One region of the Aquamicrobium soli genome, then DNA from elsewhere that is predicted to be linked to it. Evidence: riboswitches for the same ligand, from Rfam matches in the RefSeq annotation. Region 1 holds a riboswitch; the other holds the start of a gene.

Evidence for each region. A riboswitch is a leader RNA that binds a small molecule or an ion and turns the genes downstream of it on or off. The one in region 1 is predicted to bind cobalamin.
Region 2: another riboswitch for cobalamin. It lies ahead of ACFOHJ_RS09665 (TonB-dependent receptor plug domain-containing protein); the one in region 1 lies ahead of ACFOHJ_RS07020 (aromatic ring-hydroxylating oxygenase subunit alpha).

The regions. Positions count from the first base shown of each region.
Region 1 covers NZ_JBHRTK010000009.1:36,912-52,686, forward strand. Annotated here, with positions in the region: gene ACFOHJ_RS06980 (GMC family oxidoreductase) at 1-52, opposite strand, end outside; gene ACFOHJ_RS06985 (mandelate racemase/muconate lactonizing enzyme family protein) at 219-1,430, opposite strand; gene ACFOHJ_RS06990 (LysR substrate-binding domain-containing protein) at 1,609-2,520, shown strand; gene ACFOHJ_RS06995 (acyltransferase family protein) at 2,709-3,716, opposite strand; gene ACFOHJ_RS07000 (tellurite resistance/C4-dicarboxylate transporter family protein) at 3,959-5,017, opposite strand; gene ACFOHJ_RS07005 (fumarylacetoacetate hydrolase family protein) at 5,043-5,735, opposite strand; gene ACFOHJ_RS07010 (hypothetical protein) at 5,822-6,097, opposite strand; gene ACFOHJ_RS07015 (2Fe-2S iron-sulfur cluster-binding protein) at 6,094-7,188, opposite strand; gene ACFOHJ_RS07020 (aromatic ring-hydroxylating oxygenase subunit alpha) at 7,199-8,446, opposite strand; cobalamin riboswitch at 8,567-8,770, opposite strand; gene ACFOHJ_RS07025 (NAD(P)/FAD-dependent oxidoreductase) at 8,838-10,142, opposite strand; gene ACFOHJ_RS07030 (glutamine synthetase family protein) at 10,143-11,501, opposite strand; gene ACFOHJ_RS07035 (arginase family protein) at 11,640-12,596, shown strand; gene ACFOHJ_RS07040 (ATP-binding protein) at 12,624-14,108, opposite strand; gene rpmH (50S ribosomal protein L34) at 14,383-14,517, shown strand; gene ACFOHJ_RS07050 (hypothetical protein) at 14,507-14,671, opposite strand; gene rnpA (ribonuclease P protein component) at 14,594-14,884, shown strand; gene yidC (membrane protein insertase YidC) at 14,898-15,775, shown strand, end outside.
Region 2 covers NZ_JBHRTK010000012.1:13,018-28,792, forward strand. Annotated here, with positions in the region: gene ACFOHJ_RS09605 (dipeptide ABC transporter ATP-binding protein) at 1-228, opposite strand, end outside; gene ACFOHJ_RS09610 (ABC transporter ATP-binding protein) at 225-1,076, opposite strand; gene ACFOHJ_RS09615 (ABC transporter permease subunit) at 1,079-1,993, opposite strand; gene ACFOHJ_RS09620 (ABC transporter permease subunit) at 2,001-3,005, opposite strand; gene ACFOHJ_RS09625 (ABC transporter substrate-binding protein) at 3,093-4,688, opposite strand; gene ACFOHJ_RS09630 (long-chain-fatty-acid--CoA ligase) at 5,083-6,798, shown strand; gene ACFOHJ_RS09635 (ABC transporter substrate-binding protein) at 6,943-8,214, shown strand; gene ACFOHJ_RS09640 (branched-chain amino acid ABC transporter permease) at 8,351-9,223, shown strand; gene ACFOHJ_RS09645 (branched-chain amino acid ABC transporter permease) at 9,225-10,220, shown strand; gene ACFOHJ_RS09650 (ABC transporter ATP-binding protein) at 10,217-10,960, shown strand; gene ACFOHJ_RS09655 (ABC transporter ATP-binding protein) at 10,957-11,670, shown strand; gene ACFOHJ_RS09660 (adenosylcobinamide amidohydrolase) at 11,681-12,406, opposite strand; cobalamin riboswitch at 12,489-12,696, shown strand; gene ACFOHJ_RS09665 (TonB-dependent receptor plug domain-containing protein) at 12,889-14,775, shown strand; gene ACFOHJ_RS09670 (ABC transporter substrate-binding protein) at 14,788-15,660, shown strand; gene ACFOHJ_RS09675 (FecCD family ABC transporter permease) at 15,657-15,775, shown strand, end outside.

The DNA of each region.
Region 1 (15,775 bases):
GGACGCATCCGGCCGAGCCCGCTCCGATGACGATATAGTCGAACTCGACCAAACGTCGTTCCTTTCCTGCAGGGGCTTTACGCACGCCACCCTGCCGGACCGGACAGAAGCGTCGATCGCCCGCCAGAAGTATGGGTTGGCGCGCATCTACCAGTCAAACAAAGCTTTATCGCGCTAAGGCCACAATATATTTGAAGGTCAGCCGGCGACGCCGGCTCTTAGGGCATGAGCGGCGTTGGCCTCATTTCAAGGTGCAGCGCCTTGCCTTCATAGGGGTGCGCCTCGCAGACGGCTTCGTCCAGTTCGACGCCGAGGCCGGGTTCCTTCGAGGGAATGACGTTGCCGTCCTGCCATTCGATCTTCTTTTTCAGAAGCGTGGCGTGGAAGCCGTCCCACTGCTTCAACGATTCCAGGATGAGGAAGTTGGGCAGGGTCGCCGCAAGCTGGATGTTGGCGGCGCCGACGATCGGGCCGCAATAGCAATGCGGCGCGACCTGGATATGGTAGGCTTCGGCCATGGCGGCGATCTTCTTGGTCTCCAGGATACCGCCGGAACGGCCGAGATCAGGCTGCAGGATGGTCGCGGCGCGGTTTTCGATGACCCGCGCGAATTCGAACTTCGTCGTCAGCCGCTCGCCGGTGGCGATCGGAATCCGCGTGCCGCGCGCGACCTCGGCCATCACCTCCGGCATGTCCGGCGGCACCGGCTCCTCGAACCACAGCGGATCGTAGGGCTCGATCGCCCCCGCCATCCGCAGCGCGCCCGAGGCGGTGAACTGGCCATGGGTGCCGAACAGGATGTCGGCCCGGGTGCCGACTGCCTCGCGGATCGCCTTCAGCATCCGCGCCGACAGGTCGATGTCGACCAGCCGCGGCTGGTGGCCGTCGAAGGCGGTGTAGGGACCGGCCGGGTCCAGCTTCACGGCATTGAAGCCCTGCTCGACGTAAAGCGCCGCGCATTCGGCCGCGAGGTCGGGATCGTTGTAGACGTTCCTGCCGTGAACGTCCTCGGTGTGGACGCTGCCGCTGTGCGGATAGAGATAGGTGTAGGAGCGCAGCGTCTCATGCACCTGCCCGCCCAGCAGCTTGTAGACCGGCTTGCCTGCCTCCTTGCCGATGATGTCCCAGCAGGCGATTTCTAGGGCCGAAAAGCAGCCCATGACCGAAACGTCGGGACGCTGGCTGAAGCCGGAGGAATAGCAGCGGCGGAACAGGTTCTCGATGTCGTGCGGATCGCGACCGACCAGGTAGCGCTCCGCCAAGTCCTCGATCATGCGGGCGGTGACGTGGGCGGAGAAGGTGGCGTTGTAGGCCTCGCCATAGCCGACCACGCCGCCGTCGGTGGTGAGCTTGACGAAGATGAAATACTTGCCGCCGATGCCAGGGGGCGGATTGCCGACGACGAAGGTCTTTACATCGGTGATTTTCATCGCAGGCTGTCTCCCTGATCACAGGACGTCTGGCGTCGTTTCCCGTCCATGCCGCCGCTTATAGCCGCAGTGGGCTGGGGCCGACATGGGGCGGGTGTGATATTCCGGTCGCGCTTGCGTGAAGTCAAACAAAGCATTAACCGGTCAAGACCGATTTTCATTTGAAGGCAGAGCTCCCATGATGCGCTCTCTCCTGCCGTTGCAATGGCTGCGGGCTTATGAGACGGCGGCCCGCCATCGCAATTTCTCGGCGGCGGCGACCGAGCTGGGGCTGACCCCCGCCGCCGTCAGCCACCAGATACGATCGCTCGAAGGTGAACTGGGCTTCAAGCTTTTCGAGCGGCTGGCGCGCCGGGTGGAACTGACCGAAATCGGCCATGCCTACCTGCCGAGCGTGAGCAAGGCGCTAGACGACCTGCTCGTCTCGACGGTCGGCCTGTTCGGAGCCGAACATGAGGCGCAGATCACGGTACGCGCTCCGGTTACGCTCACCGGCTCCTGGCTGGCGCCGCGGCTCGGGCGCTTCTATGCGGAATATCCCGGCATCCGGGTTCGCATCCTCGCCGGAAGCTGGACCGGTCCGGGCGAATCCACCGAGGTCGACATCCAGTTCGGCAATGGCAACTGGCCGGGCTTCGAATCCACCCTGCTGCTGAAAGCGCCGTCGGTGGTGGTGGCGCGCCGCGATGCCGTCGCACGTTTTGCCGACGACAAGGCCTGCGTTGCGGCCCTCGTCCGCAACGGCGTCGTGCACATCATGGGATGCGAAAACCGCTGGATCAACCTGGCGCGGAAATACGGCCTGCCCGAGGCCGACATAAGGGTGAACGTCACCACCGACAATTCGGTTTCCGCCATCGAACTGACCCGCTCCGGGTTCGGGCCCTGCCTGGTGCAGAACTATTATGCGCAACCGGCGCTCGAAAGCGGCGAACTGGTGACCCCTCTCCACGAGGGGCTGGAGATCGAGGAAGCGCAATATGTGCTTACCCCCCGGTCCGGGCAGAGGAAGAACCCCGCAGCCATGCTGTTTCGAAAATGGCTGCTGGACGAAGCCAGGGCCGACAGCGCCCTTGCGCGATCGGCATGACGCTCCGCACCGGGCAGAGGACGGACAATTGACACCGCCGGGGTATCGGTTCAGGCTTTTAGCATGCCCGGTTCCGAGATCGCCTCCATCCTTTTCGCCACGCTCGCCGGCGCCTGCTTCGTCGTAGGGCTGCTCCTGGCCGTCACCTTTTTGCTCGGCAAGCCGAAAAGCCGCTCCGACTGAAATCCTCAGCGCGACCGACGCCAGTCGACGATGAAATCGACGAGGTCGCCATCGCCGTCCGGCGGCCGGAACAGGCGCCGCAGCGCCCCGTCGAACAGGGCGGCGGCTGCCGCCATCAGCACCGTAGCGCCGGCGAGGACGGGAAGCAGCAGGGGCTGCGGGATGAGGCCGGCCGCCCCTCCGCCGACCAGCGTCATGACCGCGAGCCCATGCAGCAGGTAGATCGACAGCGAGCGCTCGCCGAGCCATGCGAGCCCCGGCGAGCGCGACGGGATCAGCGCGCAGAAGCCCAGCACGCCTCCCAGGCTCAGCGACAGCACGAGCAACCTGCCGAGCCCCGGATAGGTCAGCGACGGCGACGCTGCGCCATAGTCGCGGCTTCCGGTCAGCGCCGAGCCGTCGAGGCCGTTCGCCCACCACAGCGTCACCACGAACATCACCGCCACGAACAGGCCGGCGAAGACGGGGCGGTGGCGCTGCGCCAGTTTCACCAGTTGCAGGCCGTAGAGATGGCCGAGCACGAAGAACGGCAGGAAGTAGATGGTGCGGGCGGCGCTCAGCGCATAGCCGACTGCGCCGTCATAGCCGACGAAGACGGCCCCCAGCACCGCCACGGCCAGCCCGGCGGGCGAGGCGAACAGGGGCAGCAGCAGGCGCCAGCCGATCAGGCTGGCGATGAACCAGAGCAGCCAATAGGGCGTAAACGGCGAGTAGCTGTACCAGTCGGTGAGCCGTGCGGCGCCGAGATAGAGCACCTGGAAGGCGACAAGCGGAAAGAACAGCGTCCACACGATCTTGCGGTAGTCGCCGCTGTTCAGCGTAGCCCGCGCGAAGATGCCGGACAGGAAAACGAACAGCGGCATGTGAAAGCTGTAGATGTCGATGTAGAGCGTCTGGAGCAGGACCGACTGCGCGGAAGGTTTTTCGATCAGATGGCCGAAAACGACGAGCAGGATCCCTGCCCCCTTCAACGCATCGATATGGCCAAAGCGGCCACTCCGGGCTGTATTCATACCGTCGCCGCACTATTGCCTTTCCTCCCAAGACTTAGGCCGATGGGACGCCGTTCCAACCGGCTGGCGAGCGTTCGCGACCGCCCGGGCACCTCGCCGGGCGCCGCAAAGCCTGCCCCTGCAAGGGGTACAGTGCGTGGCCGAAGGCCGATCAAAAAGCATGAAAGGGAGGCGTTTACCGTGAGATTCGGCCCGTAATTGCCGAAACTTTGTTCATGCAGCCGCCGCGCGCCGAGCAGGGCCTACGCGCGGTCCGCGCGCTGCACCAGCGCGTGCAGCATGCCGAGGAAGGTGACCAGCCACGCCGCCATCGCGATATAGAGGAAAGCCTGCGGCAGGGGAGCGAGGAATCCCAAATCCATGGCGCGGCTCATCTGCCAGGTGCAGGCGGCATACATGCCGAGCGGGAACACCGCGCCCCAGTAGAGCGGGTCGTAGCGGAAAGGAAAGCGCTGGTAGCCGTAGCGCCAGACGCCGAGCAGGAGCAGCATCGGGATCCACCACGTCCCCGTCGCCCAGTACAGGATGGTGAATCCCTTGAGAAAGGGCAGCAGCGAGGTCAGGTAGGGTGCCTGCGGCGCGTTCAGGATGAGCAACGATCCGGCCAAGGTGGAAATGGCCATGGCGCCCATGTTGATCCAGTAAGGCGGCTCCAGGTCGCCCGGCGCCAGGCGGAAGAAGGTGTAGCGATAGAAGATCATCGCCATCAGCCAGATATAGAGCATGCCGCCCCACAGCCATGTCGACAGGGCGATGAAATTGAACTCGAGCCGGTGCGGCTGGCCGATGCGCGTGGCCAGGAGAGCGCTCGACACCGACAGCGCCTGCGTGGCCACGACCGCCAGCAGCCAGCCGCCGTTGATGCCCTTGTCGAGGGTGGGCTTCTCACGCCGGACGGTAAGGGCGGTGAAGATCGTGTAGGTCAGCCCAACCCACAAAAGCGCCGTCACCGCCCACAAGGCTTCGCCGACGGCAAGGTTTTCGCGGATGACGATGAACTGGCTGGCGAGGACGCCGGTGCCCGCCACCGCGGTGAAGTAGCCCGGCCCGGTCGGGTGCGCGACCATATCGCCGAAGAACCGCCGCGGATGGCGGCAGGCCCGCAGCGCGTAGAGCGCGCACAGGACCGCATATTGCGCGACGTTGAGGTAAAACAGGCCAAGGGCAATGCCGCGATGCTCCATCAGGAAAGCGGCCAGGGAGACGATGCCGGTGGCCATGACCAGCCCGAAATAAGCGGGAGACATGGCGGCAAGGCCCCGCCGCCTTACTGCCGAATGCGCTGCCTGCGTATCGGCCATCCTCACGGCTCCCTCATGCGCGACTTCAGACCACGTCCACCTCGATGTCGCCGATCCCGTCGATATGGCCCCTGAGCCGGTCGCCCCGCTCCACCGCGCCGACGCCGGCGGGCGTTCCGGAAAGGATCACGTCGCCCGGCATCAGGGTGAACAGGCCAGACAGGTAGGAAATCATCTCCGGCACCTTCCAGATCATCTGGTTGAGGTCGCCCGACTGCCGGCGCTTTCCGTTGACGTCGAGCCAAATCGCGCCGGCCGCCGGATGGCCGATTGCGGTCGCCGCAACCAACGGCGAGCAGGGCGCGGAGGCCTCGAACGCCTTGGCTACCTCCCACGGGCGTCCCTGTTCCTTGGCCTTGGCCTGCAGGTCGCGGCGCGTCATGTCGAGCGCGACCCCGTAGCCATAGACGCAGTCGAGCGCCTTTTCGGCGGGGATGTCCCTGCCCCCGCTTTTCAGCGCCACCAGCATCTCGATCTCGTGGTGCACGTCGCTGGAGGCTGGTGGATAGGGGAAGCGGCCGTCGGCCACCAGATTGTCGGGGTTCTTCTGGAAGAAGAAGGGCGGCTCCTTGTCCGGGTCGTGGCCCATTTCCACCGCGTGGGCGGCGTAATTGCGCCCGACGCAGTAGACCCGATGCACCGGAAACAGTTTCCGCGTTCCGGCAACCGGGATGCCGGCCGGCAGGCCCGGCTCGAAAACATAATCTGTGCCGCGCATGCCACGTCCCGCCGTTTTCCAAGAGAGTCGATCCGGCGCTACCCTACCCGGCGGCGCGGATCGATCAACGGAAAACGCCGACTTTTCTAAATATTGCCGACGGGCCTGTGCCAGCCCGCCGTGCCGGCGACGGAAACCAGCAGAACCCGCAAGCGGCGCACGCCGGGATGGCTGAGACCGCGCCGATCGATGCGCGCGATCTCGCGGCGGGCCGCCTCCTCCAGGCAGGCACCGTGCGGCACCGACATCAGCCAGTCGAAGAACACCTCCTCGGGCGGCGGCAGCGGCGACAGGCGGGCCAGCGCCTCGCGGCTGAGCGGCCGGCGGACTTCCAGAACGTCGTCATTGTCGTCCATGCTCATGCCTCGATCTCGATGGGGGTCAGCGGTCTGGAGCAGCAGCAGAGAATGTAGCCTTCGGCGATCTCGCTCTCGAGGATGCCGCCATTGTGGCTCATCTCGACCTCGCCGGCGCTCTTCATGACCTTGCAGGTGCCGCACAGGCCGAACTCGCAGGCGGCCGAAATACGCACGCCGGCAGCGCGCGCCGCCTGCAACACCGTCTGACCGGGAAGGCACTCGGCCTCGACGCCGGAGGTAGCGAAACGGATCGCCACCGCTTGCTCGGCGGGCGCACTGGCGGGGACATCGGCGAACGGAGCCTCCACCGGCATCACCGCCGGGCGGCCAAAACTTTCCTCGTGGTAGTGCTCCATGTCGAAACCGGCGCTTTCCAGCATCTGGCGCACCGCGCGCATGAACGGTTCCGGCCCGCAGCAGAACACTTCGCGCTCGCGGAAATCCGGCGACAGCATCGGCAGGCGCACCGCATCGATCCGGCCCATATGGCCGAACCAGCTTTCGCGGCTCGACCGCTCCTCGATCATGAAACCGAGCGAGAGACCCGGCATGCGCATGCCGAGCAGTTCCAGTTCCTTGCGGAAGATGATTTCTTCCGGCCGGCGCGCGCAGTTGACGAAGGAAATGTCTGTCTGCGGCGAGAAGTCGTTCAGCCAGCGCAGCATCGACATCATCGGCGTGATGCCGGAACCGGCGGAGACGAACAGATATTTCGCCGACGGGTGGTCGTGCAGCGAAAACTCGCCCGCCGGGCCGAACGCCTTGACGTGGCCGCCGGGCTTCAGGTTCTCGAACATCCAGCGCGTGCCGACGCTGCCCGCCTGCGCCTTGACGGTGACGGCGATCGAGAACGGGCGCGACGGCGACGACGACAGCGTATAGGTGCGCATCAGCGGCCCGTCGGCCGTCGGCAGTTCCAGGGTCACGAACTGGCCCGGCTTGTAGCGGAACCAGGTCTGGTTATCGGAGCGGAACGTGAAGGTCTTCACGTCCGGCGCCTCGTCTATGACGCCAACCACCTCCAGCACCTGGAGGCGGTCGTTCCACGGCAGCATCTCGTCGAGATGCTTGTAGAGGTTGATGGTCGCGTTCATGATGGCCTCCCTACGCGACGTTCTTCAGGGCGGGCTTGCCGCCCTCGGCGAGCCGCGGCACCATGAAATCGGCATACCAGTCGACGAACTGGATGACGCCGCCCTCGTGCACCGGCGAATACGGCCCCGGCTCGTAGGCCGGCGACTGGATGCCGAAGGCGTTCTCTTCAACGATCCGTCTGTCCTCGTCGTTGGTCATGGCCCAGACGTGGATAAGTTCGTCGACAGTGTAGTCGACGCCCTCGACGGCGTCCTTGTGCACCAGCCACTTGGTGGTCACCGCCGTCTCGGTCGCGCTGATCGGGATCACGCGAAAGGTGGTCGCATGATCGATCAGCACGTGGTTCCACGTCGTCGGATAGTGATAGAGCATGAGCGTGCCGATGCGGTCGGCGCTCACGCCATCGCACAGGTTGCGCTTCACCGCAGACTTGCCGGACATGGTGTAGCTCACCGCGTCGCGCAGCAGCGGGGCGCGGGTGGCGCGGAACTGGCCCGCCTCGTCGATGCGGAATTTGCTGGGCAGGCCGTTCGCCTCGCAATGCGCCCAGTGCTCCAGCATCTCAGGGTCGCTGTCGACGCTCGGCACGCCGGTGACGGTCGGGGCCTCGGGAAAGGTCTTGCACAGTTCGGGATGGTTGGCCGCGCAGTGGTAGCACTCGCGGTTGTTCTCCCACACCAGCTTCCAATTGCCCTTCTCGATGATCGTCGTCTCGTGGGCGACCTTGGCGTTGGCGAGGTCGTGCGGTGCGAAATAGGGCTCCATCAGCGTGCGGAACGGCGCGAAGTCGGCCGGCTCGTCGGCCAGGCAGACGAAGACGTAGCCGGCGACGCTTTCGCAGGCGACCGGCTTCATGCCGAAATCGTCCTTGCAGAAATCCTCGCCCATCTGGCGCGCGAAGGCGAGGCTGCCGTCGAGGTTGTAGGTCCACTGGTGATAGGGACAGACCAGCTTGGCGGCCGTGCCCTTGTGCGCCGTGCAGACGCGGCTGCCGCGATGGCGGCAGGTGTTGTGGAGCGCGCGGATGACGCCGTCCTGCCCGCGCACGACGACCACGGAATAGATGCCGATCTGTACGGTGAAATAGCTGCCGGGCCTGGCGATCTCGCAATCATGGCCGACGAACAGCCAGTCGCGATACCAGATCAGATCCATATCGACCTTGAAGTAGTCCGGGTCGGTGTAGAAGGGTTGTTCCAGCGAGAAGCCCGGGCGGCGACGCTGCAGCCGGCCCAGCATGTCGAGTTTCGTTTCCATGTCCTGTCCTCAGCATTGCAAGGACTGAACTTGGTGGTGCTTGAAGGGGTGAACGATTGCAGCCCGGCAGAACGCCGACGACGCAAGGATTCGCCTCTTGATCGCCCACCGCGATCAGTCGAGTTTACGATGCTCAAGGCTGGTTTCCGGGCTTCGGAGCTGTCCTTTTAGGACTGTCGCGACACCTTCCCGGGCACATAGCCCAGTGGTTTTCGTCGAGACTATCGCTCCGCCACCGTTGCGGGGGCAGCGCCGGCATCAAACCGGCTTCCCAATTATCCCGTCAGCTCATCACGAACGGGCACCTGAAGCGTCCCCATCTAAACAGCGGCGGCCCGCAAGCGAGTCCGCGAAAGCGACACCGCCCCGCACAAAGGCGACAGCGCGGAATTTAGAGTCCGAGACGGTCGCGCAGGCCGTACCACCACGCGCCCAGCACGGTGAGCGGAACCCGGAAGGTCTTGCCGCCGGGAAACGGCAGGCTCGGCAGCGACGCCCACACGTCGAACCGCTCGGCATGGCCGGCCACCGCCTCTCCGAGCAATTTGCCCAAAAGATGCGTGGTGGTGACGCCATGGCCGGAATCGCCGTGCGAGAAATAGACATGCGGCGACAGCCGCCCGACATGCGGGATGCGCGTCAGGGTCAGCGCGAAATTGCCGCTCCAGGCGAAATCGATCTTCACGTTCGCCAGTTCGGGAAAGGTACGGATCATGTTGGGGCGGATGACAGCGGTCAGGTCTGCCGGGTCCTGCCCGCCATAGCCGATGCCGCCGCCGTAAAGCAGCCGGTTGTCGCTGGTACGGCGATAGTAGTCGAGCACGTAATTGGCGTCCTCGACGCAATAGTCGGCCGGAAGCAGGCTCTCGATCAGGGCAGGGTCCAGCGGTTCCGTCGCCATCACCTGGCTCGACACCGGCATCATGCGGTCGGTGACGACCGGCAGCAGCGTGCCCAGATAGGCGTTGCCGCAAACCAGCAGATAGGTCGCCGTCACGCTGCCCTTGTCGGTATGGACGGTCGGCTTTCCCGCCATGTCGATGCGCACCGCCCGCGAGTCCTCGAAGATCTTCGCGCCGAGGCTCTCCGCGGCCGCGGCTTCGCCGAGCACGAGGTTGAGCGGATGGATATGGCCGCCGCGCTGGTCGATCATGCCGCCGACATAGCGGTCGCTGCGCACATAGCGGCCGACATCGGCGCGCGCCACCATCTCCAGCCCCGCATGGCCGTGCGCCTCGTAGTCGCGCTTGAAGCCTTCGAAATATTGCATCTGCTTCTGCGTGAAGGCGGCGAAGAAGCCGCCATGGCGCAGGTCGCAGTCGATGCCGTATTTTTCGATGCGAGCGCGGATGATGTCGCCGCCCTCGCCCGCCATCGCGGCCAGCGCGTCGGCCTTGTCGCGGCCATAGCGGCGCTCGATGGTGGCAAGGTCGCGGCTGTAGCCGTTGACGATCTGGCCGCCATTGCGGCCGGAAGCGCCGAAGCCGACCCGCTCGGCTTCCAGCACCGCGACGCGATAGCCGCGCTCCGAAAGCTCAAGCGCCGCCGAGATGCCGGTGAAGCCGGCGCCGATGATGCAGACATCGGCGGTCAGCGACCCTTCGAGCGCTGGGCGCACATGGCGGTCGTTGGCCGAGGCCGCATACCAGGAACCGATATGGCCGGGATTCGGCACGGCTGAGACATGGGCTGCCATCTACACGGTCCTGATATAGGCGTCGTATTCGACGTCGGTGACGCGCAGCGAGAACTCGTCCAGCTCCTGGTATTTGCAGGCCGTATAGAGGGAACGGAATTCGGGCCCGACCGCGCCATAGGCGAAGCCCGAGGTGGCGAAGCGCTGCACGGCGGCGTCCCAGCTCGACTGGAGCGGCTCGTTGTCGAGCGCGTGGTCGTCGCCGGTGATCGGCCCGCCCGGATCGAGCCTTTCCTTCATGCCCATATAGGCCGCCTGCAGGATCATCGCGAGCACCAGATAGGGGTTGCTGTCGGCGCCGGCGACGCGGTGCTCGATGCGGGTCGCAGGCTTGCTGGCGGTGATGACGCGCACGGCGGCCGAGCGGTTGTCGAAGCCCCAGGACGCGAAGGTGGGCGCATGCTCGGACGGCTTCAGCCGGCGGTAGGAGTTGGCGTGCGGGGCAAAGATGGCGGTACTTTCGCCCATGTAGCGCAGCAGGCCGCCGACCGACTGCATCAGCAGTTCGGAGGGACCGTCCTCGCCGACGAAGATGTTGCGCCCCTTCTCATCCAGGATGGAGAAATGCACATGCATGCCGTTGCCCGCCTGCATACCGTAGGGCTTGGCCATGAAGGTGGCATCGAGGTCGTTCTTGCGCGCCACGCCCTTGACGATGCGCTTCAGGAACACGGCGTAGTCGGCAGCCCTCAGCGCATCCGGGACATGGTTCAGGTTGATCTCGTACTGCCCCGGCCCGTTCTCGCGCAACGTAGTGTCGGCCGGAACGCCCTGCTCGCGGCAGGTCGAGTCGATCTCATAGAAAACGTCCTCGAAATCCTGCAATTCGGCCACGGAAAGAACCTGCGTCTGGCCGGTATGCCAGCGCCCTTCCCGCGTGTTCGGCGGGCGCACCGGATCGAGCGCCGAGCGCACGGGGTCGATCAGGTAGAATTCGAGCTCGGTCGCGACGACCGGGGTCAGCTTCATCTGGCGAAAGCGCTCCAGCACCTTGGCCAGGACCTGGCGCGGGTCGGCGAAGAAATGCCCGCGGTCGGGGCCGTTCATGGAAAGCATCACCTGCGCGGTGGGCCGCTTCAGCCAGCTTATGCGGGCGAGCGTTCCCGGCACCGGCACGCAGATGCCGTCCGGATCGCCCGTGCCTTCGGCCAGCCCGGCCGCATTCACGTCGCGGCCCCACACGTCCAGCGCATAGACCGAGCGCGGCATCGCCATGCCGTTGACCAGCACGTCGATCGAGCGTTCGCGCGGAATCCATTTGCCTCGGGGAACGCCGTTGACGTCGACGACGAACGCCTCCAGTACCTCGATATCGGGATTGTCGTTCAGGAATTTGCGGGCAACTTGTTCATCAATCATGGTCCACCGAATTTCGCGGAAAAAGGCTCCGCGTTAGCCGAACTGTCGGACAATCGATAAAGCAAGGCGGCGAAATTAGCCAGTTCGATGCCCCGCCGCCGCATTGACAGGCCGGCGCCACGCTCCTTACCTGCACCTATGAACACCGCTTCCGACAATCGCCCTTTCCCCTCCGGCCTGCTCGTTCCCAGGCCCCGCACCTTTCTCGGCCTGCCGGCGGCAACCGCCGCCGTTAACGGGTCCGCTGCCATCTTCGGCGCCGTCCACGGCACCGCCTATGCGACGCCGACCGTCCGCGAGGATGTCGAAAGCGGGCCGGATGCGGTGCGGCGGGCGATCACCGAGGCCTCGGTCCACATCGACCACTGGGATTTCGATTTCGACGGCCCGCTGCTGAACGACGGCGCGTTGCAGGCCTTCGACCTCGGCGACGTTTCGACCCGCCCGGACGACGCGGCCGGCAACCGGGAAAATATCGAAGCGGTGACGCGCGCCGCCCACGATGCGGGCGCGGTGCCGATCCTGATCGGCGGCGACGATTCCGTCGCCATTCCCTTCATGCGCGGGCTGGACGGCGGCGAGAAACTCAACATCCTGCAGATCGACGCCCATATCGACTGGCGCGACGACATCGCCGGCGAAAGGCTGGGCTATTCCAGCACCATGCGGCGGGCTTCCGAACTTGCCTCCGTCGCCTCCATGACGCAGGTCGGCATCCGCGCGGTCGGCAGCGCCCGCCGCGCCGAGGTCGAGACGGCAAGGGCGTGGGGCTCGCGTCTCGTCACCGTTGCGGAGGCCCGGCGCATCGGCGTCGAAGCGGTCGCCGCCGCCCTGCCGCGCGACGGATCGCTGCTCATCCACATCGATTGCGATTCGATGGATCCCGGCATCTGCCCGGGCATAAACGCGCTGTCGCCGGGCGGCTTCGCCTTCGACGAAATGACCACGCTGATCGCTGCCGCCATGCGCGGCCGCAAACTTGCCGGCTTCTCGATCGTCGAGTTCCAGCCGGCCGCCGACGTCAACGACATGTCGGCCACCATCGTCGGCCGCCTGGTCAGCCACGTGCTCGGCCATCTGGCGCGCCGGGGCTGATCCTTCCGTCCGTTCAGGGTCGCGCGCCTAAGCCGGGCGTCGAAGGCCGCGCGGCGCCGGCTCGAGGCGGGCCGGCTGGTCGGGGATGGAGATGGCAAAGGTCGTGCGCCCGCCCCGGCTTTCCACCAGTTCCAGCGCCCCGCCATGGGCGCGCACGAGTTCATGGGCGATGGCCAGCCCGAGCCCGGTGCCGCCGCTGCGCGCGGCGCCGCGAAAGGCGGTGAACAGGTTTTCGCGCGCCTTCGCGGGCAGGCCGGGGCCGGTATCGGTGACGAGAATACGGCCGACGCTGCCCTGCCGCTCGGCCGCCACGGTCAGCCGCCGCACCACCGCGCTTTCGGTATCGCCCGCCATCGCCTGCACGGCGTTGCGGGTGAGGTTGGTCAGCACCCGGAACAGTTGCTCGGCGTCCGCGTCCACCTCGAAGCCGGGCGGGACGGCATCCTCGAACTCGATCCCGCTTTCAAGATCGAGCAGGCTGTGCACGTCCTCGACCAGTTGGCGCAGCCGCACCCGGCGCCTGGACGGCGGCGCTTCCTGCGTCCGGCCGTAGGCAAGCACGCCCTCCGAATAGGAAACGGCGCGGTCGAGCGTGCGCACGAGCCTCGGCGCATAGGCCTGCACCGTCGGGTCCTTCACCTGTTGCAGGCGATCCGACATCAGCTGCGCGGAGGCCAGGATGTTGCGCATGTCGTGATTGATCTTCGATACCGCCAGACCGAGGTCGGCGAGGTGCTTCTGCTCGGCGAGCATCTTTTGCAGCCGCTCCTGCATCTGCGCCAGCTCGCGCTCGGCGATGCCGATTTCGTCGGCGCGCATCGAGGGGCGGATGATGCGCGACTGGTCGTCCGGAGCCTCGGAAAAGGCCAGCATAGAGCGCGTCATCGTGCGCATCGGCCGAACCATGACGCGGTCGAGCGCGACATAGACGAGGGCCGCGGTGAACACGGCGATCAGCAGCGACAGAAGCGCGACCGTGCGAGAATAGCCGAGCATGGCCGCGCGCAACTGGTAGTCCGGCATGATCAGCTCGAACTCCTCCGGGCTCGCTCCCACCGGGCCGAAGATGCGCAGCATGCGATTTCCGCCGAAGAGCAGCGTATCGAGCGCGCCGGTCATCTCCTCGACCAGCCCCAGATGGTCGACGTCGATATGCTCGTCCACCTGCGGTGGCATTTCGGCGACCGCCAGCAGGCGCGCGACGCCGCCGTCGCGCACCGCGATCGCCTTGGCGCCGATGGCCATCAGGACGTCGTTCTGCGCCGTCTGCGACAGGCTTTGCGTATCGCCCTGCACCAGGGCGATGGATACGGCGGCGGCCGTGCTCAGCCGCTCCTTCAGCCAGGTGACGCGGTAGCTGGCGACGGTCGGCAGGAAAATCAGGATTTCGGCCAGAAGCCCGAAGACCACGGTGAGCAAAAGAAGCTTGGCCGACAGGCCCCGCGCCAACGGCACCCGCCGTTCGGGCGTCGACGTGACCCGTGCTTCGTCCTCTGGGTTATTCTCGCTCATGCGCGGTCGATACCATTGTCCGATGGATTGCGCATCATTAGGCCATCGCAGCCGTTCTGCCAATTTTCACCTTGGGTGAGGCTGCTTTTCCGCGCCTCGGCCGAACGGTGGCGAGCGGGCGGATTGACTTCCAAAAACCTTCTTTCTATAAGCCCGCTCACGCTCGGGCAGCCTTACCCGGCGCGGTTTCGGTCGCGCGGTGAAATGCCCAGCCTAGCTCCTGGCACATAAGTGACAGATTCAAGAAGGGCCGCACTCCGCGGTATTAAAACAAATGAAGCGTACCTATCAGCCATCCAAACTCGTCCGCAAGCGCCGGCACGGCTTCCGCGCCCGCATGGCCACCAAGGGCGGTCGCGCCGTCGTTGCCGCCCGCCGCAACCGTGGCCGCAAGCGGCTCAGCGCCTGAACGGGAAAGACCGTTGCCGGTTGCCGGAAAGCCAGTCGGGGAACGGCCCGGCCGGCTTCTGAAGCGCACTGAATTCCTGGCTGTCCGGCGCGGCGAGAAGCGGCGCGGGCGGCTTTTTCTCGTTGAAGTCCTCGACCGGGGCGACGACAGGCAAGCGCGCGTCGGCTATACGGTGACCAAGAAGGTCGGCAACGCCGTGGTGCGCAATCGCGTCAGGCGGCGGTTGAAAGAAGCCGTGCGCACCCACGCAGCCGATGACATGGCGCAGGGCAGTGACTATGTCATCGTCGGGCGCGAAGAAGTGCTTTCCGCTCCGTTCGGCCTGCTCAAAGCCGAACTTTCACGCCGACTCCGCGCACAACGATAGGCCACGGACCGCGATGCAAAACAACCGGAACTTCTTCATCACCATCATCCTGTCGGTGCTGATCCTGACCCTGTGGCAGGTGTTCTACATGAATCCGCGCATCGAGGCGCAGCGCGAGGCCGCGCGCATCGAAGCCGAGCAGAACCCCGCCAGCCAGAAGCCGGCAACCGAAGCGGCGAATTCCGGCGCCGCCCAGAACGGCCAGGCGCCCTCGCAGGCGACCATTCCCAACGCCCCGGCAAGCGACCAGGCGGCCGTCGGCGGCAGCCGCGACCAGGCGCTGTCGGCGAACATGCGCGTCGTCATCGACACGCCGAGCCTTTCGGGCTCGATCAACCTGACCGGCGCGCGCCTCGACGACCTCAGCCTCAGGCACTACACCGAGACCGTCGACAAGAATTCGCCGAAGATCGTCCTGCTCAATCCCTCGACGCTGAACGACGGCTATTTCGCCGAAATCGGCTTCTCCGGCTCGCCCGAGGCGGGCACGCTACCCGGCCCCGACACGCAGTGGACGGTCGAGGGCAACAACACGCTGACGGCGAGCACGCCCGTCACGCTGACCTATACCAACGACAAGGGCCTGACCTTCAAGCGCGTCATCTCGGTCGACGACAACTACATGTTCACCGTCGACGACACGGTGACCAACACCGGCAGCGCGCCGGTATCGCTCGCCAATTACGGCCGCGTCACCCGCTTCGAGAAGCCCGACGACCGCAGCACCTACGTGCTGCACGAGGGCCTGATCGGCGTCATCGGCAAGGAAGGCCTGCAGGAAATCAAATATTCCAAGATCGAGGAAGAAAAGCAGGTCACGCCCGGCAAGTCCGACGACGGCTGGCTCGGCATTACCGACAAATACTGGGCGGTCGCGCTCGTGCCCTCCGC
Region 2 (15,775 bases), on a different contig from region 1:
CAGCTCGCCCGACGTCGCCGGATCGATGAGGGTGATGATGCGCGCCAGCGTGGACTTGCCACAGCCCGACTCGCCGACGATGGCCAGCGTCTTGCCCTTCTCCACCGAAAACGACACGCCCTTGACCGCGTGCACGATGCGCGCCGGCCTGAACACGCCGCCCTGCACGACATAATCGCGCTTGATATCCTTGCCCTCGACGACGATCGGGTTGCCGGTATCGGTCATTGCGGTGCCACGGCCACGCCGCCCTCCAGCATCAGCGCGGCAACGGTCGGCAGCCGGTCGCCGGTGGCGTTGTCGGGAAGGGCCGCCAGCAGCGCGCGCGTATAGGCATTCTTCGGCGCCTCGAACAGCGAAAGCACGTCGGCCTCCTCCATCTTGCGGCCCTTGTACTGGACGATGACCCGGTCGGCCGTCTCGGCCACCACGCCCATATTGTGGGTGATCATGATCATGCCCATGCCGTGCTCGGCCTGCAGCTTCATCAACAGGTCGAGGATCTGCTTCTGGATGGTGACGTCGAGCGCCGTGGTCGGCTCGTCGGCGATCAGCAGCTTCGGGTTGCAGGCGATCGCCATGGCGATCATGACGCGCTGGCACTGGCCGCCGGACATCTGGTGCGGATAGGAGGAAAGCCGCTCCTCCGGGTTGGGAATGCCGACCGCCTTGAACAGTTCGATGGCGCGGGCGCGCCGCTGGCGCTTGTCCATGCCGAGATGGAAGCGCAGCACCTCCTCGATCTGGAAGCCAACGGTGAAGCAGGGGTTGAGGCTCGCCATCGGCTCCTGGAAGATCATGGCGATGTCGCGGCCGACGATGCGGCGGCGCTCGGCCGCGCTCATCGCGAACAGGTCCTTGCCGGCAAACAGCGCCTTGTCGGCGGAAACCTTTGCCGTCCACGGCAGCAGCCCCATGACCGCCAGCATCGACACCGATTTGCCGGAGCCGCTCTCGCCGACGATGGCCAGCACCTCGCGCTCGTCGACATGAAGCGACACGCCGTCTACCGCCCGGAACGGGCCGGAGGCGGTGTCGAACTCTACGACGAGGTTTTCGATCTCAAGCAAGGCCATGGTCACGACCTCTTCATCTTCGGGTCGAGCGCGTCGCGCAGGCCGTCGCCGACGAGGTTGATGGCAAGCACCGTGACCAGGATGGCGATGCCGGGCAGGGTCACCACCCACCAGGCGCGCAGGATGAATTCGCGCGCTTCGGCCAGCATCGTACCCCATTCCGGCGTCGGCGGCTGCGCGCCCATGCCGAGGAAGCCAAGTGCGGCGGCATCGAGAATGGCGTTGGAGAAGGAAAGCGTCGCCTGCACGATCAGCGGCGCCATGCAGTTGGGCAGGATGGTCCTGAACATCAGCCGGATCGGCCCGGCGCCGGCGACTCGGGCGGCAACCACATAGTCGCGACTCTTCTCGGCCATCACCGCCGCGCGGGTGAGGCGCACGAAATGCGGCTGGTAGACCAGCGCGATGGCGATCATGGCGTTGTCGAGGCCAGGGCCGAGCACCGCCACCAGCGTCAGCGCGAGCAGCAGCGACGGGAAGGCCAGGATGATGTCCATCAGCCGCATGATGACGGTGTCCAGCCAGCCGCGGAAATAGCCGGCGAGCACGCCGACGAAGATGCCGACAACAAGCGCGATGGTGGTGACGACGATGCCGATGAACAGCGAATAGCGGGCGCCGAACAACAGCCGCGAAAGGATGTCGCGGCCGACCGCGTCGGTGCCGAGCAGGAATTCCCACCGCCCGTTCGCCTGCCACACCGGCGGCACCAGCACGGCGTCGCGATACTGCTGGTAGGGCTCGTGCGGGGCGATCAGCGGCGCCAGGATCGCCACCACGATCAGCGCCAGGAAGAACCACAGGCCGATGACCGCGCCCTTGTTCTCGGAAAAATAGAACCAGAACTCGGCAAGCTGGCGCCGGCGCGGCGACATCTCGTCCAGCGAAGAAGCGGTCTTGGCGGTCGCGTTGCTCATGGCGCCCTCAATACCGGATACGCGGGTTGACCAGCCCATAGGCGAGGTCGACGAGCAGATTGACGATCATGATGATGGCGGCGATCAGAAGCAACCCGCCCTGGATGACCGGATAGTCGCGCTTGAACACCGAATCCACCATCCACTTGCCGATGCCGGGCCAGGAGAAGATCGTCTCGGTGAGGATGGCGCCGGCCAGCATGACGCCGACCTGCAGGCCGATGGTGGTGATGACCGGGATCATGGCGTTGCGCAGCGCATGGATGCCGACGACACGGAACGGCGACAGTCCCTTGGCGCGCGCCGTGCGCACATAGTCCTCCGACAGCACTTCCAGCATGGCCGAGCGCGTCTGGCGCGCGATGACGGCCAGCGGAATGGTGCCGAGCACGATCGCCGGCAGGATGAGATGGCTGACCGCGGAGGTGAACGCCCCCTTCTGCCCAGAGAGCAGGGAATCGATCAGCATGAAGCCGGTGACCGGCGGGAAGAAATAGAGCAGGTCGATGCGCCCCGACACCGGCGTCCAGCGCAGGATGCCGGAAAACAGGATGATCAGCAGCAGGCCCCACCAGAAGATCGGCATCGAGTAGCCGACCAATGCCGCCCCCATCACCGACTGGTCGAAGAAGGAACCGCGCTTGATGGCGGCGAAGACGCCGGCCGGAATGCCGAGCACGATGGCGAAGATGATGGCGCAGACGGACAGTTCCAGCGTCGCCGGGAACAGCGCGAAGAACTGCTGGATGATCGGCCGCTTGGTGACGATGGAGGTGCCGAAATCGCCGTGCAGGATGCCGCCGATATAGGACAGGTATTGCATGACCAGCGGCCGGTCCATGCCGAGTTCGTGCATGATCTGGGCGTGGCGCGTCGGGTCCATCACCCGCTCGCCCGACATCAGCATGACCGGGTCGCCCGGCAACAGCCGGATGAAGGCGAAGGCGATGATCGACACCCCGATGAAGGTGGGGATGAGGATCAGGAGCCGGCCAAAGAAGAATTTGAGCATGGATGTCCTATGACATCTCGCCCCGACCGGATCAATCGGCCGGGGAGAAAGGCAACGCCCGGCCTGGGCCGGGCGTTGCTGTTGGCTTTATTCGGCGATGTCGACGTTGTCGAAGCGGTGGATGCCGAGCGGGTCCTGGGTAAAGCCGGTGACCTTCTTCGACATCGGCATGAACACGGTCGAGTGGTCGATGGTCGCCCACGGGGCTTCCTTCTTGAAGACGACCTGCGCCTGTTCGTAGAGCTTGGCGCGCTCGGCCTGATCGGACGTCACCTTGGCCTTCTTGACCAGCTCGTCGAACTCCTTATTGCACCACTGGGCGCGGTTGTTGCCGCCGACGGCGGTGCAGCCGAGCAGGGTATCGAGGAAGTTGTCCGGATCGCCGTTGTCGCCGGTCCAGCCGAGGATGACGGCGCCGTCGCGGTCCTTGTCGGAGGAGCGCTTCAGGTACTCGGCCCACTCATAGGTGACGATCTCGGCCGAGACGCCGACCTTGGACAGGTCCGCCTGCATCAGCTCGGCGGCGCGGCGCGCGTTGAGCATGTAGGGGCGCGACACCGGCATCGCCCAGATCTTCATCTTCAGGTCCTTGACGCCGGCGGCCTCGAGCGCGGCCTTGGCGGCGTCGGGATCGTATTTGTCGTCCTGCACCGCATCGTTATAGGACCACATGGTCGGCGGGATCGGGTTCTTGGCGACCTGTGCCTGCCCCTCGAAGACCGCGTCGACGATCGCCTGCTTGTTGATCGCTTGGTTCAGCGCGCGGCGCACCTCGGCCTTGTCGAACGGGGCCACCAGCGTGTTGTAGGCGAGATAGGCGACGTTGAGGCCGGCCTGCTCCTCGACATTCAGGTCGGGATTGCCCTTCAGCGCCTCGACGTCGGCGGCGTTCGGATACGGATAGATCTGGCACTCGCCCGCTTCCAGCTTCTGCCGACGCACGGACGCGTCCGTGGTGATGGCGAAGACGAGGTCGTCGATCTTGGGCGCGCCGTTCCAGTAGTCGGCGTTGGCCTTGTAGCGGATCGCCGCGTCAGGCTGATAGGCGACGAAGGTGAACGGACCGGTGCCGAGCGGCTGCTGGTTCATCTGCTCCATCTTGCCGTCCGCCGAGAGCTTGTCGGCATATTCCTTCGACAGCACGGAGGCGAAGTCCATGCCGAGGTCGGCCAGGAACGGCGCCTCGGGATGGTTCAGCACGAACTTGACCGTGTGGTCGTCGACCTTCTCGATCGACTTGATGAGGTCGGGGAAGCCCATGCCGGCCGAATATTCCCAGCTCGCGCCCGCCACATACTTGTTCCACGGATCGTCCGCCTTGAGCTGGCGATCGAAGGAGTAGATCACGTCGTCGGCGTTGAACTCACGGCTCGGCGTGAAGAAGTCGGTGGTCTGGAACTTGACGCCCTGGCGCAGCTTGAAGGTGTATTCGAGGCCGTCGTCGGAAATGGTCCAGCTTTCGGCGAGGCCGGGCTCGATCTCGGTCGAGCCGTGCTTGAACTCGACGAGACGGTTGTAGACCGTGCGCGAGGAAGCGTCGAACGTGGTGCCGGCGGTATAGAGGCCGGGATCGAAGCCTTCGGGCGACCCTTCCGAGCAATAGACCAGCGTCTTGGCGTTGGCAGCGCCTCCCAGCACCGTTGCAGCCAGCAACGCAGCCGCAAAAGCCATTTTCTTTTTCATGGAGAACTCCCTGATTATTTCCAAGCCCCTCTAGCAGGCTCGTGAAGGCCGCATATAAGCATCAAATTCACCCTAGTGGAACTGCCCGCTTGCATTCCCCAAGGAAAGCGGAAAAGCATTCCGTCTATCTTTAATTCGAAGAATTCTTTTCCAAATTTCGATCGCGCCTCATATATCAGTGGTCTTTTTTTCGCCTTTTTCAGTCCCGCTCGACCCTGTCACTCCGCCTTGCAAGCGCCTGCATAGTTGGTGATACATAAGCCAACCGAGGGAGAAACGCGTGGCCAAAGCGACGGAAACGACCGGTCGGGCGAAGGGCGGGAGCGCCTCCGAACCGTCGCCGGAAACAGGCGGGACAGAAGCCGCTTCCGAAAACCGCGCCAGCCCCCCTCCTCTGCCCGATGCCACGAAAACGGACGCGGCGCGGCCCCCGTCAAAACCCTGGCTCAAAAGCTACCCGAAGAACATGGCGGCCGAGATCGGCGCGCTTCCGGCCAATTCGATCGGCGAACTGCTGGTCAAGGCCTGCAAGCAACATGCGGGGCGGACGGCCTTCGTCTCGATGGGCACGAACCTCAGCTACGCCCAGCTGGAGCGGCGCTCGGGCGCGCTGGCCGCCTGGCTGCAATCGCGCGGCATCCCGAAAGGCGCGCGCGTTGCGCTGATGATGCCCAACGTGCTGCAATATCCGATCGCGATGATGGCGCTGCTCAGGGCCGGCTGCGTCGTCGTCAACGTCAACCCGCTCTATACGCCGCGCGAGCTGGAGCACCAGTTGAAGGATTCCGGCGCCGAGGCAATCGTCATCCTGGAGAATTTCGCCAGGACGCTGCAAACCGTCGTCGCCAGGACCGGCATCAAGCACATCGTCGTCGCCTCCATGGGCGACCAACTGGGCGAGCTCAAGGGAGCGGTCGTCAACTTCGTCGTGCGGCGGGTGAAGAAGCTGGTGCCGGCCTGGTCGCTGCCCGGCCATGTCCGCTTCAACGCGGCGCTGAAGGCCGGCGACGCACTGCCCTTCAAGCCGGTGAAGACCACGCCCGACGACATCGCCTTCCTGCAATATACCGGCGGCACCACCGGCGTCTCCAAGGGCGCGACGCTGCTTCACCGCAACATCCTGGCCAACGTCGCCCAGCTCGCCCTGTGGGTGGAGGACGCCTACGCGGTCAAGCCCAAGCCGGCGCACGCCACCTATATCTGCGCGCTGCCGCTCTACCACGTCTTCGCGCTGACGGTGAACGCGCTGATGGGCATGCAGCAGGGGGCGCAGAACATCCTGATCCCGAACCCGCGCGACATTCCCGCCTTCGTCAAGGAACTGGCGCGCCAGCCGTTCCATATCTTCCCCGGCCTCAACACGCTGTTCAACGCGCTGCTGAACAACGACGATTTCCGCAAGCTCGACTTCAGCGCGCTGCGGCTCAGCCTCGGCGGCGGCATGGCGGTGCAGAAGGTGGTGGCCGAGCGCTGGAAGGACGTCACCGGCAGCCACATCACCGAGGGCTACGGCCTTTCCGAGACCTCGCCGGTGGCGACGGCCAACAAATGCTCCTCCCCCGATTTCACCGGCACCATCGGGCTGCCGCTGCCTTCCACGGAACTGTCCATCCGCGACGACGCCGGCAACGAACTGGCGCTCGGCGACATCGGCGAGATCTGCATCAGGGGGCCGCAGGTGATGGCCGGCTACTGGAACCGGCCGGACGAGACCGCGAAGGTGATGACGGCCGACGGTTTCTTCCGCTCCGGCGACATGGGCTTCATGGACGAGGCCGGCTACACCAGGATCGTCGACCGCAAGAAGGACATGATCCTGGTTTCCGGCTTCAACGTCTATCCGAACGAACTGGAGGACGTGGTCTCGCGCCACCCGGGCGTGCTGGAAGTGGCGGCCATCGGGGTGCCCGACGAGCATTCAGGCGAGGTGCCGAAGCTGTTCGTGGTGCGCAAGGACCCCGCCCTCACGGAAGCCGACCTCGTCGCCTACTGCCGCGAGAACCTGACCGGCTACAAGCGTCCGCGCACGATCGAGTTCCGAACCGAACTGCCCAAGTCGCCCGTCGGCAAGATTCTGAGGCGCGAACTCAGGCCGAAGGACCCCGCCTGAGGGCAGGCCGGCGGCGCGCAATGACGCTACGGAATTCTTCTTGCCGGGATTATCGGCATATGATCGTATGACGATCAAAAGAAGTCGATTTCAATCCGACAGCCAAACAACGGCCGATAGCCAAACAATGGGAGGTTTGCATCGATGTCCACTGACTACAAAAGCGTTTCGCGCCGCCGTTTCCTTGAGGGAAGCGCCGTCGCCGTCGCGGCGGGTACCCTGGGAATGCCCTTCGTGCGAACGGCGCGAGCGCAGGCGGCGACCTTCAAGGCGGGTGTCATCACCTCGCTGTCGGGCGAGAACATCCTCGGCGGCAACCTGACCAAGCAGGGCTACGACCTGTGGGCGGACGCCATCAACGAGAAGGGCGGCGTCGAAGTGGGCGGCGATCGCTTCAAGGTCAGCATGTTCTACGGCGACGACCAGTCGAACCCGGCCACGGGCGCCGACGCCGCCGAGCGGCTGATCGTGCAGAACGAGGTCGACGTGCTGTTCGGTCCCTACACCAGCGGCTCCACCATCGCCGTGCAGCCGATCTGCCAGAAATACCAGGTGCCGATGATTTCCGGCTCGGCGGAATCGCCGAACGTCTGGAAGGCCAAACCCGAATTCAACTTCGGCATCATCCCGGCCGTGGACACTACCTCCGGCCTGTCGCTGGGCGTGCTGGCGAAGCTGTCCAACCCGGCGGCGAAGACGGTCGCCGTGATCGGCGTCAACGAGCCGTTCTCGAAGGAAACGGGCGAAGGCTTCCGCGACGGCGTCAAGGCCGCCGGGCTGGAACTGGCCGCCTACGAACTGGTGCCGCCGGAAGGCGACCTCACCCCGGTCATCTCCAAGATCGCCGCGCTCAACCCCGACGTCATCGCCGTCGGCGGCCATGAGGAGCCGCTGATCAACGTGGTCAAGACCTGCAAGTCGCTGAACTACCGGCCGAAGGCGCTGATCATGCATTACGGCATCACCAACCCGGCCTTCGCCCAGGCGCTGGGTCCCGATGCCGACGGCACGACGGGCGTCGTCGTCTGGCTGCCTTCCGTGGCCTACAAGGACGATCTGTTCGGCACCGCCAAGGACTTCGCCGACATGGCGACGAAGAAGCTGGGCGGCGAGCCGGACTATACGGCGGCCGGCTGCGCGGCGAGCGGCCTGGTGCTGGGCGATGCGCTGAAGCGCCTCGGCAAGAAGCCGGCGCTGACGCCGGAGGATCGCGTGGCGCTGAAGGACGCCATCGCCGAGACCGACATCCAGACCTTCTACGGGCCGATCAAGTTCGAGAAGGAAGGCGCCCATTACCACGACAACATCCAGCCGATCCCGGTACTGGTCCAGATACAGGGCGGCAAGGTCGTCGCCGTGGGACCGAAGGAAGCGGCGGCGGCCGACTACATCTATCCGTTGCCGGCCTGGAAATAAGCGAACCGGCGGGATGCGGACGGTGATGCGTTCCGCTCCCCGCTACTACGCTCAGGTAGTTGCGCATGCCCGTGAAATGACGGACCATGCGCAACCGATTGCCTGCCCGTTTCCCTGACGACGAACGGTTGCCGCCTTGGATCTTTTTCTCCAGACCTTGCTGAACGGCCTTCTGATCGGCGGCGTCATCGCCACCTTCACCATCGCCTTCCAGCTTACCTTCGGCGTGCTGCACGTCATCGACTTCGCCGTCGGCGGCTGGGTCGTGCTCGGCGGCTATCTCGGCTACTACATGGCGGCCGGGCTCGGCGTCGACGGCTTCCTCGCTATCCCGGTGGCGTTCGTGCTGTTCGGCGCCCTCGGCTACCTGATCGGACCGGTGCTCTACAATGTCCGCAACAGCCGCACGGCGCGGCCGGAACTGATGGCGCTGGCGCTGACCTTCGGCCTGTTCACGCTGCTGCGCGGCGGTATGCTGACGGCCTGGGGCTTCAACACCCGCAACGTGCCGACCGTGCTCAGCGGCCAGAGCCTGGCGCTCGGCCCGGTGACGGTGCCGATGATCCGCGTCGCGGCGGCGGTGTTCGCCATCGCCATCGCCGGCGGGCTGTTCGTCTTCCTCTACCGCACCCGCTACGGGCTGGCGATCCGCGCCACGGCCGAGAACCGCCAGAACGCGGCGCTGATGGGGGTCAACATCCGCCGCCTCAGCGCCAACGTCTACGGCCTCTATGCCGGCATCACCGCCATGGCCGGCGTGCTGATGGGGGCGATCTACTCGGTCAACCCCGAAGTCGGCCTGCGCTACACGCTGTTTGCCTTCTTCGTGGCGGTGCTGGCCGGCCTCGGCTCGGTCGGCGGCGCGCTGGTGGCCGCCCTGCTGCTCGGCGTCATCGAGGCTTTCGTCTCCACCTATGTCGGGGCGAGCTATTCGCTGCTGTCGATCTTCGGCACGCTGTTCCTGGTGCTCCTCATATCCCCCAAGGGGATATTGCGCAGGGGGTTGTGAGATGGCGGCACAACCCGTGAAATCGCGCCTCCCCGTCCTCGTGCTGATGGCGGCCATTCTGGTCGTGCTGGCGCTGATGCCGTTCCTGGTCAACAATTACTGGCTGCGCATCGCCACCGGCGCGCTGATGTGGGCGGGGCTCGCCTGCTCGTGGAACATGCTGGGCGGCTACGCAGGCTACATCAATTTCGGCCATTCGGCCTTCTTCGGCCTCGGCGCCTATGTGACCGCCTTCCTGATGAACGACCCGTTCGGCCTGCCGTTCGTCGCCACGATCCCGGCCGGCATGCTGGTGACGGCGCTGTTCGCGATCATCATCGGGGCACCGACGCTCAGGCTGCGCGGCGCCTATTTCGCCATCGCCACCTGGGCCTTCGCCGAGGTGCTGATCCAGTTCGCCTCGGCGGTGGACTTCACCGGCGGCATCGGCGGCATCGGCCTACCGCCCTATCTCAACGAACGCTTCTTCTACTACGCCATGTTCGGGGTCGCGGCCCTGACCTATCTCATCACCTGGGCCCTGTTCGAGCGCTCGCGCTTCGGCCTCAAGGTCAAGGCGCTGCGCGACCACGAGCCGGCAGCGGAAGCGCAGGGCATCAACACCGCGCTGGTCAAGCTGCAGACCTTCGTGCTCAGCGCGGTGACCGCCTCGGTGTTCGGGGCGATCTTCGCCTACTGGGTCACCTTCATCAATCCGAAGTCCGTGTTCGGCGGCGACATCACCGACCAGATGGTGGTGATGGTGCTGCTCGGCGGGCTGGGCAGCCTGTGGGGGCCGGCGATCGGCGGCGTGGCGCTGTTCGTGGTCAACCGGCTGGTGTGGATGTACTGGGGCGACACCGCCTTCTATATCGCCGTGCTCGGCGCCGCCATCGTGCTGGTGGTGCTGTTCCTGCCCAACGGCATCGCCGGCCTGTTTACCCGGCGCAAGGCGAACGCCCTCGACAAGATGGCCGGCAAGCTCGCCGGCGGCAGCGACGAAGGAGCGCGCCCATGAACCCGGCGACGCAGGCGCCGGCAAACGGCGATCCGATCCTGGTCGTGCGCGACCTTCACAAGCATTTCGGCGGCATCAAGGCCACCAACGGCGTCAACCTGGAGGTGAACCGGCGCGAGATCGCCGGGCTGATCGGCCCCAACGGCTCCGGCAAGTCCACGCTGTTCAGCCTGGTGTCGGGCACCGTGTCGCCCGACAGCGGCCAGATCCGCTTCGACGGCCACGAGATCGCCGGCCGCAACGCCCATGTGGTCGCGCGGCTCGGCCTTGCCCGCACCTTCCAGATCCCGGCGCTGTTCGACAACATGACGGTGACGGAGAATCTTCTCGCCGCGGCGGCACAGGCGCACTGGCAGGGCGCGCGGGAGCGGGCGGCCGAGACGCTTTCGCTGCTGAGGCTGGAGCATGTCGCCGACAACCGCGCCTCCGACCTGTCCGGCGGCCAGCAGAAGCTGCTCGAATTCGGCCGCGCGGTCATGCGGCAGGCCAGCCTGGTGCTGCTCGACGAGGTGACGGCGGGCGTGCACCCCAACATCCGCAAGATCATCCTCGAGGCGATCACGCAGTTGCGCGGACGCGGCATCACCTTCCTCATCATCGAGCACGACATGGAGATGGTGCGCAGCGTGTGCGACCGCATCATCGTCATGGATTCCGGCCGCGTGGTGACCAGCGGAACCTTCAACGACATCGTGCGCAACTCCGAAGTCATGCAAACCTACCTGGGGCGGCCGCAATGACCACGCTCGCCGCCGAAAACGTCGCCACCGGCTATGGCAAGCAGGAGATCGTCCACGGCGTCTCGCTGACGGCGGAGGCCGGCAAGATCACCTGCATCTTCGGCCCGAACGGCTGCGGCAAGTCCACGCTGCTCAAGGCCGTGGCCGGCGCGCTGCCGGTGTGGCGCGGCAGCGCCAGCCTCGACGGCACGACGCTTTCCAACCTGCCGGTACACGAGGTGGTGCGGCAGGGGCTGGTGCTGATGCCGCAGGGCGGCGGCGTGTTCCCGCGCCTCACCGTCATGGAAAACCTGCGCATGGGCGGCTATGCCCTTGCCGACCGCGGCGCGGTGGAGAGCCGCATCGAGGAACTGATCGGCCAGTACCCGTCGCTGGCGCGGCGGCGCAAGACGGCGGCCGGCGCGCTTTCCGGCGGCGAGCAGGCGATGCTGTCGCTGGCGCGCGCGCTGGTTTCAAAGCCGCGCTTCATCCTGCTCGACGAGCCGTCGGCCGGGCTGTCGCCGGCCATGGTGATCGAGACGCTGGAGCGCATCACCGGGCTGACCCGGCAGGGCATCGGCATCCTGATGGTGGAGCAGAACATCCGCGAGGCGATGCCGATCGCCGACAAGATCTACATCCTCGCCGCCGGCGAAAAGCGCTTCGAGGGAACGCCGGGCGACGTGCGCGACGACCGCCAGATCATGGATATCTACATGGGCGGCGCCTGAGGGCAGCCTGCTAACGGGCCGCTTCCCGCTGCCGCTCGCCGATCCACGTCGCGCAGGCCTGGCTGATCGCGTCATGGACGGCGCGGCCGATGGCGGCGCCCACGGCGGTATGCAGTCCGGCGAAGGCTTCGCCCGGCTCACCGGCCGGGGCAGCGACCACGATGCAATCCGTGCCGGTGCCCGTCGCCACCTGCCCGCCGACCTTCCAGCCGGCATCGATGACGGCGGCGGTGCGCGCCTCGGCCGCGATCGACAGGGCCTCCAGCTGCGCGCCTTGCGAAAGCGGCCGGTCGACATGGGCGAGAAGATTGATGGTGCCGACAGGCTTTGCCGGCAACGGCGGCGCCCCTACCCGGGCCGCGTTGCCGAGCCCGGCCGTCGCCAGGCAGGTGCCGGTCACGCCGTCGAAGCAGGCGGCCGCCAGGTGATGGCGGGCGACATCGCGCGACGTCATCAGATGGACGGCATCCGCATGGCCGGCCGCCGCCATCCTGGTTTCCAGCAGCTCGACGGGGTCGACCCCCAGCGGCAGGTCGTCGTCGCGCACATGCAGCCACGCCACCTTGCGCGCCTGGTCAAAACCCGGGCGGGTGAGCGACCAGCTCACCATCGCCTGCGGCGTGGCGAACTCGGCGACGAGGAAAGGAGCGGCGCAGGAAACGGCAAAGGCATTCATGCCGCCCTTGTTCCACCGTCCGCCGCCGCCCGCAAGCCGGCATGAGGCCGGAACCTGCACGGGTGGCGCTTGCGCCACAGCGGGACAAAAATTGTTCGCCGGCCCGCGCCCTTGCCGATTGACGCTTTCGCCCGCGGCCACTAGGGTCCGCGTTGGAATTGGCTCCGCCGCGAGGCGGATTAAAAGGGAACACGGTGACGCCGAACGACGGCTGAATCCGGGACTGCCCCCGCAACTGTAACCGTTGAGTCTTCTTCCACTAGCCACTGGGCGCGCTTCTGGCGCTCGGGAAGGCGGAAGAGCGGCGACGACACGGAAGTCAGGAGACCTGCCTTTTCCGGTCACCCAAGCCTGGACACGGGGTGTGTTCAAGCGCGGTCGTCCGTGGCGGTGACACTTTTGTGTTGCCGTGCGCCGGGCGGACCGGGTGGAACCCTCATTCCCCCCAACCAGTCGGATCACGGTTCGTTTTGAGCCAGGGCGCGATACGCGCCCAAGATTGCCTGGGGACCGAATTGAAGAAACTATCGATCACGACCAGCATGCTGGCATTGGCACTGACGGGCGCGCTCGCCGGCACGGCCGTCGCGCAGGATGCCCAGACCGACGAGCAAGGCGCGACGAAGCTCGACCGGCTTCTCATCACCACACCGTTGCGGCGCGAATCCTCGCTGGAGCGCTCGACCTCGTCGGTGACCGTGGTGAGCGAGGAAGACATCAAGCTGTCGGCGGCGCCGGACCTGCCCTCGCTGCTCAAGAGCTATCCGGGCGTCACAGTGACCTCGAACGGCGGCATGGGCGCCGATTCCAGCGTCTCGCTGCGCGGCGCGACCGCGGCGCAGACGCTGGTGCTGGTCAACGGTGTCCGCGCCGGTTCCGCCACACTGGGGACGGTCAACCTGTCCGCCATCCCGCTCACCTCGATCGAACGCATCGAGATCGCCAAGGGCGGGCATTCGGCGCAATACGGGGCCGACGCCATCGGCGGCATCATCAATATCATCACCAAGCAGGGCGGCGTCTGCGCCGACGGGCGCAAAAGCTGCGGCACGGCGACGGTGGGCGTCCTGCACCCGTGGGGCGGCTACCTCTCCGGCAGCGTACAGGGCCAGAGCGAACAGGGGGTCAACTATGCCTTCGGCGCACAGGTCATCGGAACGCAAGGCTATGACTTCACCTTGCCGGGGACATACGGCCATGATCCCGACAAGGACGGCTTCGTGCAGGGCTCGGCCAATTTCGCCCTGTCGAAGGACTTCGACTGGGGGCGGCTCTACGCCGATGGCCTGTATGCGCGCGGGCGCAACCAGTATGACAGCCAGCCGACGGACCAGACCGACACCCACAATTTCTCCGGCCGTCTCGGTGCCCGCATCGATCACTCCGACAACTGGTCTTCCACGGTCGAGTTGACCAGCGCGCTCGACTACGCCTCCAATTTCGGCCACGGCGTCGAGGGCGACGATTTCGACACGCTGCGCTACGGCATCCTTGCCTCGACGCAGAAGACCTTCGAGGTCAACGACGCCAGGCATACGGTGCTCGGCGGCGTGGAGGCCTATCGCGACTCGGTCGACGGCAGCACCGTTTCGGATGTCGCCTACGCCAGGACGAAGCGCGACCTCGCGGCCGTCTTCGGCCAGTACTCCTTCGAGTATCAGGCGCTCACCATCGATACCGGCCTGCGCTACGATCACGACGAACAGTTCGGCGGCGCCACCACCTTCAATATCGGCGCCAGCTACGAACTGACGGACGGGCTGGTGGCGCGCGCTTCCTACGCCACCGGCTTCCGCGCCCCGACCTTCAACGACCTTTATTATCCCGACCCCTTCACGCCGGGTAATCCCGACCTGAAGCCGGAAAAGTCGCGCTCCTTCGAAGTGGGCCTGAAGTGGCAGGCCACGGCCCAGACCAGCCTCGACATAGCCGTCTATCACATGCGGGTGAAAGACCAGATCAACTGGGCGCCGATTGCGCCGGGCAGCTTCATCTGGCAGCCGGACAACATCGACCAGGTGGAGGTCACCGGCTTCGAGGCGACATTGGCGCATGTGTTCAACGAGCAGTGGAGCGGCACCCTCGGCATCGATCTCCGCGATCCGCTGAACAAGAGCCCCGGCGTCCACGGAAAATACGTTCCCTATGGCGACCGCTTCAAGGCAACGGCAGGGCTGGCCTACAAGCCCACCGAGAAGCTGGAGCTTTCGGCGGCGGTGATCTATGGCGGAGCGCGTTACGCCGATGCCGCCAACACCATCAAGCTGCCAGACTATGTTACGGCCGACTTCACCGCCCTTTACGCACTGGACGCGCAGTCCCAGTTCAAGTTCTCGGTGGCGAACGCCTTCAATGAGCAGTACCAGACCAAGCTGGGTTACCGGGCGCCGGGGCGGACGATCGATTTCAGCTTCACCCGCTCGTTCTAGGGAAACAGCACCATGAACGCCGCCGCTGCGAAATGCCGGAAAATCGCAACCGCCGCGGCGGCGGCCGTCTTCGCTCTGGCATCCGCGCCCACCATCGCCCAGCCGGCGCCGCAGCGGGTCGTCTCCATCAACCTGTGCACCGACCAGATGGCGATGCTGATGGCCGCTCCCGGGCAGCTCAAGTCGGTGTCCTTCCTCGCCACCGAGAAGGGCACCTCGATGATGGTGGACGAGGCGGCCCGCTATCCCCTCAACCACGGCCAGGCGGAGGAAGTCTTCCTCATGCAGCCCGATCTGGTGCTGGCCGGCACCTATACCGCCAAGGCGACGGTAGGCCTGCTCGAGGAACTCGGCTTCCGCGTCGAGCAGTTCACGCCGGCTTCCTCCTTCGAGGACGTTCGGACAAGCCTGGTCCGCATGGGCGCGCTGCTCCATCGCGAACAGCGCGCCGCCGAACTGGTGGCGGAACTGGACGCCGGATTGGCGGAACTTGCGGCACGCAAGCCGCCAGCGAAGAACGCCGCCTTCTACTATGCCAACAGCTACACCTCCGGCTCCGGTACGCTGGCGGACGCCATCGTGCGGGCAGCCGGCCTTACCAACCTGGGCGATACGCTGGGCTTCACGGGCATGACGCGCATGCCGCTGGAACTGCTCATCGCCGCCAACCCGGATCTCATCATCGAGGGCGACAGCCAGTACAGCGCGCCGGCGCTCGCCAAGGAGAATTTCTCGCACCCCGCCTTCAAGGCGCTTTCCGGCCGCATCGTGCCCATTCCCGACAAATACACGATCTGCGGCGCGCCGTTCACGCTGGAAGCCTCGCGCATCCTGCAACAGGCGGCGTTCGGGCAATCGGGCGACCATAAGGGCGGCAGGCCGTGAGCGACACCGCCCGCTTCCGGCTGGTGCTCGGCCTGCTCGGCGCGCTCACGCTCGCGCTGTTCTTCCTGTCGCTGACGGTCGGGCCGGCGGCGGTCGCCTTCGGCGACAGCATTCG